3 regions of the Kitasatospora sp. NPDC036993 genome follow, and region 2 is predicted to be linked to each of the others. Evidence: riboswitches for the same ligand, from Rfam matches in the RefSeq annotation. Region 2 holds a riboswitch; each other region holds the start of a gene.
What was found. A riboswitch is a leader RNA that binds a small molecule or an ion and turns the genes downstream of it on or off. The one in region 2 is predicted to bind cobalamin.
Positions count from the first base shown of each region.

Region 1: another riboswitch for cobalamin. It lies ahead of ACZ7C5_RS15260 (ribonucleoside-diphosphate reductase subunit alpha); the one in region 2 lies ahead of ACZ7C5_RS36800 (acyl-CoA thioesterase).
Region 3: another riboswitch for cobalamin. It lies ahead of ACZ7C5_RS15400 (FecCD family ABC transporter permease); the one in region 2 lies ahead of ACZ7C5_RS36800 (acyl-CoA thioesterase).

Region 1 is NZ_JBVJRP010000006.1:291,062-295,530, forward strand. Features, by position in the region: gene ACZ7C5_RS15255 (ribonucleotide-diphosphate reductase subunit beta) at 1-91, opposite strand, end outside; gene ACZ7C5_RS15260 (ribonucleoside-diphosphate reductase subunit alpha) at 91-2,508, opposite strand; cobalamin riboswitch at 2,703-2,861, opposite strand; gene ACZ7C5_RS15265 (glycosyltransferase family 39 protein) at 2,908-4,469, opposite strand, start outside.
Region 2 is NZ_JBVJRP010000031.1:39,082-43,550, forward strand. Features, by position in the region: gene mmsB (3-hydroxyisobutyrate dehydrogenase) at 1-581, shown strand, start outside; partial or broken gene ACZ7C5_RS36790 (enoyl-CoA hydratase-related protein) at 578-1,044, shown strand; gene cobF (precorrin-6A synthase (deacetylating)) at 1,051-1,809, opposite strand; cobalamin riboswitch at 1,897-2,121, shown strand; gene ACZ7C5_RS36800 (acyl-CoA thioesterase) at 2,378-2,872, shown strand; cobalamin riboswitch at 2,942-3,186, shown strand; gene metE (5-methyltetrahydropteroyltriglutamate--homocysteine S-methyltransferase) at 3,343-4,469, shown strand, end outside.
Region 3 is NZ_JBVJRP010000006.1:324,806-329,274, reverse strand. Features, by position in the region: gene ACZ7C5_RS15420 (amino acid ABC transporter ATP-binding protein) at 1-731, shown strand, start outside; gene ACZ7C5_RS15415 (CGNR zinc finger domain-containing protein) at 892-1,479, shown strand; gene sodX (nickel-type superoxide dismutase maturation protease) at 1,476-1,934, opposite strand; gene sodN (superoxide dismutase, Ni) at 2,112-2,507, shown strand; cobalamin riboswitch at 2,575-2,713, shown strand; gene ACZ7C5_RS15400 (FecCD family ABC transporter permease) at 2,836-3,915, shown strand; gene ACZ7C5_RS15395 (ABC transporter ATP-binding protein) at 3,912-4,469, shown strand, end outside.

The DNA of each region.
Region 1 (4,469 bases), on a different contig from region 2:
GGTACCGGTCGTAGAACGACGGGTAGCGCATCGGGCGCAGGGTCAGCTCGAAGCCGGGGTCGAGCAGCATCTTCTGGCGGTCGTCGGACATTACTGGCAGGCCTCGCAGGACTCGGGGTTCTCCAGGGAGCAGGCGATGGCGGCTTCCTGCTCCGGGGTGAGGGTCGGACTGTTCACGGGCACCGGCGCGGGCGCGGGCGCGGCGGCACGTGCGGTGCCGGACGCGGCCTGGGCGATGCGGGTGGCCGGGCGCGAACGCAGGTAGTAGGTGGTCTTGAGACCGACCTTCCACGCGTAGGCGTACATCGAGCTGAGCTTGCCGATGGTCGGCGCCGCCATGAACAGGTTCAGGGACTGGCTCTGGTCCAGGTACGGCATGCGGGCCGCGGCCAGGTCGATCAGCGCGCGCTGCGGCAGCTCCCAGGCCGTGCGGTACAGCGAGCGCACCTCGGCGGGCAGCCAGTTCAGCTCCTGCACCGAGCCGTTGGCGTCGCGCAGCGCGTCGCGGGTCTGCTGGTCCCAGACGCCGAGGTCCTTGAGCTCGCGCACCAGGTACGGGTTGACCTGGAGGAACTCGCCGGACAGCGTCTCGCGCTTGAACAGGTTGGACACCTGCGGCTCGATGCACTCGTACACGCCGGCGATGGACGCGATGGTCGCGGTCGGCGCGATCGCGAGCAGCAGCGAGTTGCGCAGGCCGGTCTCGGCGATCCGGGCGCGCAGCGCGGTCCAGCGGTCGGCCCACTGCGGGGCGGCCGTCGGGAAGTGGTCGATGTGCAGCTCGCCGCGGGCCGCGCGGGTCTCGCCGTACGCCTCGTGGCGGCCGAGCTGCTCGGCCAGGTCGGCGGAGCGCTCGTACGCGGTGAGCATGATGCGCTCGGCGATCAGCGTCGAAAGGGCCTTCGCCTCGGCCGAGTCGAAGTCGATCCGCAGCTTGAAGAAGACGTCCTGGAGGCCCATCACGCCGAGGCCGACCGGCCGCCAGCGGGAGTTGGAGGTGCCGGCCTCGGTGGTCGGGTAGAAGTTGATGTCCACCACGCGGTCGAGGAAGGTGACGGCGGTGCGCACGGTGGCGTCCAGCCGCTCCCAGTCCATCGCGCCGGCGAGGTCGCCGGCGGAGGCCCCGGCGGCCACGTGGGCGCCCAGGTTGACCGAGCCCAGGTTGCAGACGGCGGTCTCGGAGTCGTCCGTGACCTCCAGGATCTCCGTGCACAGGTTGGAGGAGTGCACGGTGCGGCCCGGCAGCGCGGTCTGGTTGGCGGCGCGGTTGGAGGCGTCCTTGAAGGTCATCCAGCCGTTGCCGGTCTGCGCCAGGGTGCGCATCATGCGGGCGTACAGGGTCTGCGCCGGGATGGTGCGGACGGCCTTGCCGGCCTGCTCGGCCTTGAGGTACGCCTCGTCGAAGTCGGCGCCCCACAGGTCGACCAGCTCCGGCACGTCGGCCGGGGAGAACAGCGACCAGTCCTGGTTGGCGTTGACCCGGCGCATGAACTCGTCCGGGATCCAGTGCGCCAGGTTGAGGTTGTGGGTGCGGCGGGCCTCTTCGCCGGTGTTGTCGCGGAGCTCCAGGAACTCCTCGATGTCGGCGTGCCAGGTCTCCAGGTAGACGCAGGCCGCGCCCTTGCGGCGGCCGCCCTGGTTGACGGCGGCGACCGAGGAGTCGAGGGTGCGCAGGAACGGCACGATGCCGTTGGACTTGCCGTTGGTGCCGCGGATCAGGCTGCCGCGCGAGCGGATGCGCGAGTAGGACAGGCCGATGCCGCCGGCGTGCTTGGACAGCCGGGCGATCTGCGCGTAGCGGTTGTAGATCGAGTCCAGGTTGTCCAGCGGCGAGTCGAGCAGGTAGCAGCTCGACATCTGCGGGTGCCGGGTGCCGGAGTTGAAGAGCGTCGGCGAGGAGGTCAGGTACTCCAGGCGGCTCATCAGGCCGTACAGCTCGGCCACCTCGCGCACCGACTGCTCGCTGTCGCCGACCGCCAGGCCGCACGCGACGCGGAGCAGGAAGTGCTGCGGGGTCTCGATCACCTTGCGGGTGATCGGGTGGCGCAGCAGGTAGCGGGACTGCACGGTGCGCAGGCCGAAGTACTCGAAGCGGTCGTCGCCCTCGGGGTCGATCAGCGCGTCCAGCGCGGCGGCGTGCTTGGCGACGAAGTCGGCGGTGGCGTCGCCGATCAGGCCCTCGTCGTGGCCGACGGTGATCGAGGCCGAGAAGGACACCGAGCCCTGGCTGTTCGCCTCGTCGACGATCTCCAGCGCGAGCAGCCGGGCGGCCAGCTTCGAGTACTGGGGGTCCTCGGCGATCATCGACGCGGCGGCGTCCACGGCCAGCCCGCGCAGTTCGGCGAAGTCCGAGCCGGCGTGGCGGCCGCGCAGCGCGGCGGCGGCGACATGGCCGGGGTCCACCTCGGTGAGGTCGACGCTGCGGTCGGTGAGCAGCCGCAGCAGGGCGCCGCCGGGGTCGGAGACCGTCGGGTCGGTGAAAACGGTACCGGTGCCCTGGGCGGGCAGGGTGGCTGAGGCTGCGGTGGTCAAGGCGCTCTCTCCTGGCGGCGATCGGCGGCTGTGATCGGGGGGCCACCGGGCCGATGGGGGCAGGGGAGCACGGCACGAACGCACACGGCGTCGCGCGACGGTTACTCCCCGGCCCGCCCGCGAGGCCCGGAGGGGTACTGCTCGTGCTGGCGCGGCCTCTGCGGGAGGGCCGTGGCGCACACTGTCCGGCAGGTAATCGGACTCGCGGGCACGGCTGCTGGAGCCGCCCGCTCACCGCTGCGGGGCAGTCCCGGATTCGCACCGGGTTCCCCTGCGTCGACAGCAGAAGCGAGCATACATGTTGTGCCGCCGGACTGCGGTGGCACCATATGTTGTGGCTGTCGTGTCGCGGGTGTGGCTGAGCGGGGTGGCCCGTCAGTGCTTCAGATAGACCTTGTACGTGCTCGAATCACCGGTCGGTGAGGTGAATTGGGCGACCAGCCGGTAGTGTCCGGCGGCGGTCAGGGCGTCGCTCAGGGCCCGGTCGGTGGCCTTCGGCGCGGTGCTGTCGAGGACGACCACGGTGAACCAGCCGTCCCGGATCGCGGCCACGCTGCCGGCGTCGCCGTGGTGCTGCACCCCGGCGCCGTCGCGGTAGTCCGTGCCGGCCCGCGCGGAGACCCACTGCTCGGGTCGGGAGACGCCGCCCAGGTAGTACTCGGCGAGTCCGTCGACCTCGGTGAGGTAGCGGCCCTGGGGCTCCGCGTGGACCCGCAGGACGGCCAGCAGGCGGCCGGAGTCGGGCCCGTTCTGGTAGCGCAGGGCGGACTGCTCCAGGCCGAGGGCGAGCAGCGCGACCCAGACCAGGATGCCCAGCTGGGGGTGGCGGAAGTGGGCGCCGACCAGCCGGGTCAGGCCGACCCCGGCGAGCGGGGCGGCGAGCAGCATGCCGTAGCCGAGGTGGCGGAACAGCGCGCCGGAGGTGCCGGTCCACAGGTGGGCGGCGGGGACCAGCAGGGTGGTGACGGTCAGGACGGCCCCGAGCAGGGCGCGCCGGCCCCGGGTGGTGGGGACGGCGTCCTTCTCCGGCGCGTCGTGCTCGTTGATCTGCTCGTGGCGCGCGTAGGCGATGGTGCCGGCCACCGCGAGGACGGTGAACAGGCCGGCCCACTGGAGCGTGCCGAGCAGGATCGAGCCGGCTGAGCCGGGGGCGTTGCCGCGCGAGGGCGACCACCCCGCGACCCTGCCGAGGGTGCCGTACGGGAGCAGCAGCAGGAGGGTGCCGGCGCCCGTCAGCAGCGCGCGCAGGGCTGCTGGTCCCGGCCGCTGGTACGGCCGGGCGCAGGCGAACGCGAGGGCGACCAGGGCGGGGACGGCGAAGGCCGCGGAGTAGGCGACGGCGCAGGCCAGCGCCGTGGGTGGGGCGGCGAGCAGGGCCAGGGCCGGATGCCGTCGGGCGGTGAACACGGTGGTCCAGGCCGCGACGGCGACCAGCAGGACGGCGAGCGACTCGGGTGCGGCGTAGAAGCCGACCACGACGGTGGACTGGAGGACGGCGTAGACGGCGATGGCGCAGATGGCGACCCGCTCGTTGAACAGCCGCCGGGTCAGCGAGTACAGCAGGACGGTGGTGACCAGCGCGAAGCCGAGGCTGAGCAGCCGGGTGCCCCAGATGCCACCGGCGTTCGCGGCGGCGCCGGCCAGTGGCGGGTAGAGCCAGGGCGAGCCGTGCACCCGGTCGACCAGGTCGGTGGTGACCGGGGTGCCGTGCAGCAGGTGGGCCAGCTGCCGGCGGCCGGAGACCATGGCGGCGGCCTCGTCGGGGTGGGCGGCGGCCAGCAGGCGCAGCGAGAGCGCGGCCTGGACGGTGAGGACGGCGCCCAGCAGGCCGCGGGCGATCCAGCGGCGGCGCGGGCTGGGGCCCGGGTCCCAGCTGATCGCGGGGACCTGCGGGATGGTGTACGGGGCCAGTTCTATGTTGTCGGGGTTGTCCACCG
Region 2 (4,469 bases):
CCGCAGACCTGGCCCGCACCGCGGGGCACCTGGCCGCGGACGCGCCGGTCTCCGGCGGAGTGCCCGGGGCCGAGGCCGCGAGCCTGACCTTCATGGTGGGCGGCTCCGACGGCGAGTTCGCCGAGGCGGAGCCGGTGCTGGCGGCCATGGGGCGCACGGTGGTGCACTGCGGCCCGTCCGGTGCCGGGCAGGCCGCGAAGCTCTGCAACAACATGATCCTCGGTGTCTCGATGATCGCGGTGAGCGAGGCCTTCCTCCTCGGGGAGAGCCTCGGTCTCAGCCACCAGGCGCTCTTCGACGTCGCCGCCACGGCCTCCGGCCAGTGCTGGGCGCTCACCACCAACTGTCCGGTCCCCGGGCCCGTCCCGGCCAGCCCGGCCAACCGCGAGTACGCGGCCGGGTTCGCCGCGGCCCTGATGGCCAAGGACCTCGGGCTGGCCGCCGACGCGGCCACCGCCTCCGCCCTGCCGGCCGAATTCGGGCGCCGGGCTGCCGAGTTGTACGCCTCCTTCGCCCGGGGCGAGGCGGCCGGACTGGACTTCTCGGCCATCATCACGACCCTGGGAGAGGGTGCCGAGTGACCGGCTACGAGACGATCCTGGTCGAGCGCAGGGCCGGGTGGGGCTGATCACCCCGGACCGGCCCAAGGCACTGAACGCCCTGAACGCCCGGCTGATGAACGAAGTCGTGGCCGTGGCAACGGAGTTCGACCGTGACCCGGAGACCGGCTGTCTGCTGGTCACCGGCTCGGAGAAGGCCTTCGCGGCCGGCGCCGACATCAAGGAGATGCAGTCGCTCGAATTCGTCGACGCCTACCTCGGCGACTGGTTCGCCGCCTGGGACCGCTTCGGTGCGCTGCGCAAGCCGGTGGTCGCGGCGGTGGCGGGCCACGCGTTGGGCGGCGGCTGCGAGCTGGCGATGCTCTGCGACGTGCTGCTGGCGGCGGACACCGCGAAGTTCGGGCAGCCGGAGATCAAGCTCGCTGACGCGCCGCGCCGCCCCACCCCCGGGGCGGCGCACCGTGTCCCGACAGCCGTCAGCCGTCAGCCGTCAGCCGTCCGACCGGCGCAGCAGGTAGGTGTCCATGATCCAGCCCTTGCGCGCGCGGGCCCGCGCGCGCAGCTCGCGGATCCGCGGAGCGGCCTCGGCAAGCGGCCCGGAGACGAGCACCTCGTCCGGGGTGCCGAGGTAGGCGCCGTAGTGGATCTCCAACCCCGCGGGGTCGACCTCGGTGAAGGCGGCCCGGCCGTCGAGCATCACCACCACGTCGTCCACTCCCTCGGGGAAACCCTCGGCGAGGCGGCGGCCGGTGGTGATCTGCACCGGGCGGCCGACCCGGGTCAGCGTGGTGCGGTGCGCGGCGGCGAGCGCGGAGACGCTGCTGATGCCCGGGATCACCCGGTACTCGAACGACACACCGCCCCGGGCCGACACGTCGTCCACCACGGCGATGACGCTGTCGTAGAGGGCCGGGTCGCCCCAGACCAGGAACGCGCCGCTCTCGCCCTCGCCGAGGTGCTCGGCGACCAGCCGCTCGACCAGATCGGCGCGGCGGACGCGCCAGTCGTCCACCGCGGCCGTGTACGCGGGAGTGGCGCGGTCGCGCTCCGCGTCGGGCACCTCGACCACGCGGTGCCCCGGCCGGCCGTGCTCGGCGAGCATCCGGCGGCGCAGGGTGATGAGGTCCTGCCGCTCCTCGTTCTTGCCGAGGACGAAGAAGACGTCGGTACGGCCGAGGGCCTTGACCGCTTGCAGGGTGAGGTGGTCGGGGTCGCCCGCACCGATGCCGATGACGAAGATCTGCCGCATGGGGACATTCTGCCGTCCGGCCCCGCGCGTGGTCCCCCGGGCCGGGTCAGGCCGGTGGGCGGTGGCTGTGAGCTGCGCCGATGGACGTAAGCTGGCGGGGCAGCTGGTTCGCCCCGTCCGCCAGGCGGGGTGTCGCAAGAGGGAACCCGGTGCGAGTCCGGGACTGCCCCGCAGCGGTGAGTGGGAACGACCGCCGTCATGTGCACCGGCCCGGAAGCGGGCCCGGGAAGCGACGGCCAGTAGGTGCCCGTCCCGGTTCGGCCGGGAGGGCGTGCCCACGAGTCCGAAGACCTGCCGCTGCCCGCGTGCCGTGCCGGCCCGCGGTCCCACCAGGACCCCGAGGGCGGGTCGACGGTGCAGGCGGGACGTGTCCGGACCGCTGCCTGCCCCTTCGCGTGCCCGGGGTGTGCGAAACCGCGAAGGAGAGTTCCGTGAAGCGGAACACCGACCACGATCCCCACGAGCCCGTACGCCGTGGACACCGGCCCGGGCCCGACGGCCCGCGGAGCCGGCACGCCGGGCGTCCGGCCGTGGCCCCGTCCGGTGCCCCGAAGGGCGGGCCGTCGCTGTGACCAGCCCCTCCGCGCTCTCCCGCACCCCGGCCGAGTCCGCGGTGACCCTGGCCCACATCATGAGCGACCACGACACCAACCTCTACGGGACGGTGCACGGCGGCGTGATGATGAAGCTGATCGACGACGCGGCCGCCGCCGCCGCGGGCCGGCACGCCGGTGTCACCGCGGTCACCGTCTCGGTCGAGGAGATGTCGTTCCTCGCGCCCGTCCGGGCCGGAGACCTCCTCACCGTCCGGGCCCGGGTCGACCACGTCGGACGGACGTCGATGGACGTGTCGGTGGCGGTGACCTCGGAGCGGTGGAACCTCACCGGGCCCGTCACCAGGGTGGCGACGGCGCACCTGGTGTTCGTGGCGGTCGACGCCGAGGGCCGGCCCCACCGGGTCCCGGAGCTGCTCCTGGAGAGCGCCGCCGACCGGCAGCGCGGCCGGGTGGCACGGGAGCGGCGGGCCCGCAGGACCGAGCCGGAGCTGGAGCCCGCCGAGTAGCGGCCCGCGACGACGTCCCACCATGCGGACGCCTTTCGAGATTTCCGCCTCGGCGCCGCCGGTTTGCCCCTAAGCTGACGGAGCAGCTGGTTCGCCCTGTCCGCCAGGCAGGCGCGTCGCAAGAGGGAACCCGGTGACGCCTTTCGACTGGCCAGTCCGGGACTGCCCCGCAGCGGTGAGTGGGAACGACCGCCGTCATACGCACTGGGCCCGGGAACGGGTCTGGGAAGCGACGGCCAGTAGGTGTCCGCCCTGGTGAGGCCGGGGAGGGCGCGCCCACGAGTCCGAAGACCTGCCACTGCCCGTGCGCGACCGTTCGCGTGCGGCCATCCGGTGACCTCGTGGGCGGGTCGGCGACCATACCTGGCGGGGCCGTGCGCGTGCACGGGTATCCGTCCGGTTCGTCATCCCTTCGCGTCCTCGTGCCGTCACCGGGCACTTGAGGAATCAGGCTCGCGAAGGAGAGTCCCTTGACCACGAAGTCCGCAGCCGCGGCGAGCGTCGCCACCGTGCACGGCTACCCCCGCCAGGGCCGCAACCGTGAACTGAAGAAGGCGATCGAGGGGTACTGGAAGGGCGCCGTCCCGGCGGAGGCGCTGCTGGCGACCGCCGCCGACCTGCGCCGGACGAACTGGGCGCAGCTCGCCGAGGCCGGGATCGAGGAGGTCCCGACCGGCGACTTCTCGCTCTACGACCACGTGCTGGACACCACCGTGGCCGTCGGCGCGATCCCGCTCCGGCACCGGGAGGCGGTGGACGCCGACGCGCTGGCCGGGTACTTCGCGATGGCGCGCGGCACCCAGGACGTCGCGCCGCTGGAGATGACGAAGTGGTTCGACACCAACTACCACTACCTGGTCCCCGAGTTGGGGCCGGACACGGTGTTCGCCGCCGACCCGGCGAAGGCGGTCGGCGAGCTGCGGGAGGCGCTGGCGCTGGGCCACACCGCGCGGCCGGTGCTGGTCGGCCCGGTGACGTACCTGCTGCTGGCGAAGCCGGCGCCGGGAGTGGCCGAGGACTTCCAGCCGATCACGCTGCTGGACCGGCTGCTGCCGGTCTACGCCGAGCTGCTCGCGGCGCTCAGGGCCGCGGGGGCCGGCTGGGTGCAGCTGGACGAGCCCGCGCTCGTCCAGGACCGCACCCCGGCCGAACTCAACGCCGCCGCCCGCGCCTACCGCGAGCTCGGTGCCCTCACCGAGCGGCCCAAGCTGCTGGTCGCGAGCTACTTCGACCGGCTCGGTGAGGCGCTGCCGGTGCTGGCGAAGGCACCGGTCGAGGGCCTGGCGCTGGACTTCACCGGCCCGGCCGCCGCGAACCTGGACGACCTCGCCGCGGTCGGCGGACTGCCCGGCAAGCGGCTGGTGGCGGGGGTGATCGACGGGCGCAACATCTGGATCAACGACCTGGAGAAGTCGCTGGCGACCCTGGCGACCCTGCTGGGCCTCGCCGGCACGGTCGACGTGGCGCCGTCCTGCTCGCTGCTGCACGTGCCGGTCGACGCCGCCGCGGAGCGCGACATCGACCCGCAGATCGCCCGCTGGCTGGCCTTCGCCCGGCAGAAGGCCGGCGAGGCGGCGCTGCTCGCCCGGGGCCTGCG
Region 3 (4,469 bases), on a different contig from region 2:
ACAAGTCCTACGGCCTGGTCGAGGTGCTCAAGGGCATCGACCTGGAGGTCAGGAAGGGCGAGGTGTTCTGCCTGATCGGCCCGTCCGGCTCCGGCAAGTCGACCTTCCTGCGGTGCATCAACCACCTGGAGAAGATCAACGGCGGCCGGCTCTGGGTGGACGGCGAGCTGGTCGGCTACCAGCAGAAGGGCGACCGGCTGCACGAGCTCAAGGACCGCGAGGTCGCCCTCAAGCGGCGCGACATCGGCATGGTCTTCCAGCGCTTCAACCTGTTCCCGCACATGACCGCCGTCGAGAACGTCATGGAGGCGCCGGTCCAGGTCAAGGGCGAGAGCAAGGCCGACGCCCGCGAGCGCGGGATGGCCCTGCTGGAGCGGGTCGGCCTCGCCGACAAGGCGCGGAACTACCCCTCGCAGCTCTCCGGCGGCCAGCAGCAGCGCGTCGCGATCGCCCGCGCGCTGGCCATGAAGCCCAAGCTGATGCTCTTCGACGAGCCCACCTCGGCGCTCGACCCGGAGCTGGTCGGCGACGTCCTGGACGTCATGCGCGGCCTCGCCGAGGAGGGCATGACCATGGTGGTCGTCACCCACGAGATGGGTTTCGCCCGCGAGGTCGGCGACGCGCTGGTGTTCATGGACGGCGGCGTGGTGGTCGAGTCCGGCAACCCCCGCGAGGTGCTCACCGACCCGCAGCACGAGCGGACCAGGGCCTTCCTGTCCAAGGTGCTCTGAACCCGTGCCCCAGGCGCCCGGCAGGCCTCCCCTGCCGGGCGCCGACCGTTTTCCGCCCGGGCCGTGGGCCGCAGCCGCCGCCCGGGCCGTAGGGTGGAGTCCCCGCCCGGGTAATAGGCTGGAGGCAGTAAGCCCGTTACCGCATTCTGGAAGGACCCCTGTGGAGCTCGCCGCGTACGCCGATCTCGCCGTTCGGCTGGTGAACACCGAGGAGCCCGAGCGCGGCACCGACGCGCTGACCTCCGTGGAGGCGGTGCGCGGCCTGTTCTCCGACTCCTCGCGGGCCGCCACGCTCGCCGACGAGTCCGACCTGCCCAGGCTCCGGGCCGTGCGGACCCGCCTGCGCGGGGTCTTCGAGGCCGCCGCCGAGGGGGACGAGATCCGCGGCGTCGACCTGCTGAACAGCCTGCTGATGGAGTACCCCGTCAGCCCGCTGATCTCCGGGCACGACTTCCTGGACGACGCCGGGCGGCCGCGCTGGCACCTGCACCTGGCCGACAACTCGCCCACCGCCACCGCGCACTTCAGCGCGGTGGCCTGCATGGGCCTGGCCGTCCACCTGACCGAGCTGGGCGCCGACCGGCTCGGCATCTGCCAGGCCGCGCCCTGCCGCAACGCCTACCTGGACACCTCGACCAACCGCTCCCGCCGCTACTGCTCGGACCGCTGCGCGACCCGCGCCAACGTGGCCGCCTACCGGGCCCGCAAGCGCCAGGAGGCCGCGGCCGGGGCCGGGGCCGGGGCCTAGGGTTCCTCGACCCACACGCCGAACCGGCGGGCCAGGCCCGGCAGCCGGGCCAGCCGGGGGGTGAGCAGCAGCCGCTCCAGCCGGCGGCCCGGCGCCAGCCAGACCGGGTCGGGACGCAGCCGCAGCAGCACCCGGCCGAGCACCAGCTCGTCCGGCACGGCGCCGTAGCTGCGGCTGTCGCTGTCCACCGGACGGTTGTCGGACAGCAGCCACCAGCCCTCGGCCCGGCGCCCGGCGGCCCGCTTCACCACCAGCAGGTCCTGCTGGAACGGGTGCCGGAAGAGCACCACCGCGCCCGGCCGGACCGGCGCGCCGTAGCGGACCAGCAGCCGGTCGCCCTCGCGCAGGGTCGGCACCATGGACGGCCCCGCCACGTCGACCAGCCCCAGCGGCAGCACGCCGCCCCGGCCCCGCCGCCCCGCTCCGGCGCCCTCCGGCCGCGTGCTCCGCGCCACGGCTCCTCCTCCCGCTCGGCCCGCCCCCAGTCTGCCGTACGGGCCGTCACCTGTTCGATGTCCGGATTGGCCCGTTTCCTGGTCCGTCTTTCGCCCTGGGCCCCCCGCCCGATCGCGAAACCGGGAGGACGGAGGGGTAATCTCGGGCGCGGGAAGACGATCTAAGGAAGGACTCCCATGTTCTCTCGTCTGTTTGCACCGCGCGCCACCGCCCACGCCCACTGCGACCTGCCCTGCGGCGTGTACGACCCGGCGCAGGCCCGGATCGAGGCCGAGTCCGTCAAGGCCACCCAGGAGAAGTACCAGGCCAACGAGGACCCGCACTTCCGCGCCCGCGCCGTCATCATCAAGGAGCAGCGCGCCGAGGCCGTCAAGCACCACATCTCGGTGCTGTGGAGCGACTACTTCAAGGCTCCGCACTTCGAGAAGTACCCGCAGCTGCACCAGCTGGTCAACGACACCCTGAAGGCCGCCTCGGCCGCCAAGGCGTCCACCGACCCGGCCACCGGCCAGGCCCTGCTGGACCTGATCGCCGAGGTCGACAAGATCTTCTGGGAGACCAAGCAGGCCTGAGCCTGACGCGTCGCCAGCCGACCGCCCCCGTCCGCACCGCCGGACGGGGGCGGTCGTGCGTTCACGTCCAGCCCTGCCCGGTAAGGGTTGCCTGCCCTGAGTGGCTGTTATGCTGCCAGGGCGTCCGAGGGGGAAGTCCGGTGTGAATCCGGCGCTGACCCGCAACGGTGAGCACGGCCCGTACCCGCCCGTACGGCCGCGCCAGCCCGATCGCCCCCGGCCGCTGACCTCCCGACAACTCGCCGCGGACTGCGAGGGGACCGGCGCCCCGGCACGCCCCGGCACGCGCCCGGCCCGGCGCACCCGCGGCCCGAGGCAAGGCGCACCCGTGAACCGCGCACCCGCAGACCGTGCAGCCGGCCCGCCCACCCGCCGGATACCCGTCGTCCCGCTCGCCGCCGGCCTCGCCGCCGCGCTGCTGCTCTCGCTGGTCTGCGGAGTCGCCCTCGGCTCCTCCGGGCTCGGCCTGCCCCGGGTGCTGCGACTGCTGGGTGCCGGGCTGACGGGCGGCCGGCTGGAGGCGGACGAGGCGGCCGCGTACGCGATCGTCTGGGAGATCCGGCTGCCGCGCACCGTGCTGGCCGCCGTGGTCGGCGCCGGACTCGCCGCCTGCGGGGTCGCCGTCCAGGCCCTGGTGCGCAACGCGCTGGCCGACCCCTTCGTGCTCGGCATCTCCTCCGGCGCGGCCGTCGGCGCCAACGCCGTGCTGCTGTTCGGCGCCTTCGCCTCGCTCGGGGTGTGGGCGATCTCCGCCTCCGCCTTCGGCTCCGCGCTGGCCGCCATGACGCTGGTGTACCTCGCCGCCCGCACCGCGTACGGGCTCACCCCGCTGCGCCTGGTGCTCACCGGCACCGCCCTGTCCTACGGCTTCTCCGCCGCCACCACCCTGATGGTCTTCGCCGCCGACCGCGGCGAGGCCGCCAGGGACGCCATGATGTGGCTGCTCGGCAGCCTCGGCGGCGCCACCTGGGGCAAGGTGCCGATCGCCGCCGTCACCGTGCTGGCCGGCCTCGCCTACCTGGCCTGCGCCGCCGGGCGGCTGGACGCGCTCGCGATGGGCGACGAGACCTCCGCCTCGCTCGGCGTGGACCCGGACCGGCTGCGCCGCGAGCTGTTCGTGGTGACCGCCGCCGTCACCGGCACCGTGGTCGCGGTCAGCGGGGCGATCGGCTTCGTCGGACTGCTGATGCCGCACCTGGCGCGGATGCTGGTCGGCGCCGGGCACCGCCGGGTGCTGGTGATCGCGCCGCTCGCCGGGGCGCTGCTGCTGGTCTGGGTGGACATCGCGTCGCGCACCCTGCTGGCGCCCGCCGAACTGCCCGTCGGGGTGTTCACCGCGGTGCTCGGCGTGCCCGCCTTCCTGATCATGATGCGCCGCCGCGGCCAGGCCTTCGGAGGCACCCGATGACCGACGTGACCACGCCGTCCGAAGCGGCCGGAGCCACCGGCCCGGCCCTGGCCCAGGACCTCGCCGTCGACGCCGTCTCGGTGGAGCTGGCCGGCACCCGGCTGGTCCACGAGGTGAGCCTGGCGGCCGCCGCCGGGCAGGTGGTCGGCCTGGTCGGCCCGAACGGCAGCGGCAAGTCGACCCTGCTGCGCTGCGTCTACCGGGTGCTGAAGCCGGCCGGCGGCGTCGTCCGGCTCGCCGGCGACGACCTGCACGCGCTCACGGCGCGCGAGTCGGCCCGCCGGGTGGCCGCGCTGACCCAGGAGCACTCCGCCGAGTTCGACTTCACGGTGGCCGAGGTGGTGGCCATGGGCCGGCTGCCGCACCGCCGGGGCTTCGGCGCCCCGTCCGACGGGGACGAGGAGCGCTGCGCCGGGGCACTGCGCAAGGTCCGCGCCGGACACCTCGCCGAGCGGGGCTTCCTGAGCCTGTCCGGGGGCGAGAAGCAGCGGGTGCTGTTCGCCCGCGCGCTGGTCCAGGAGCCGCGCCTGCTGGTGCTGGACGAACCCACCAAC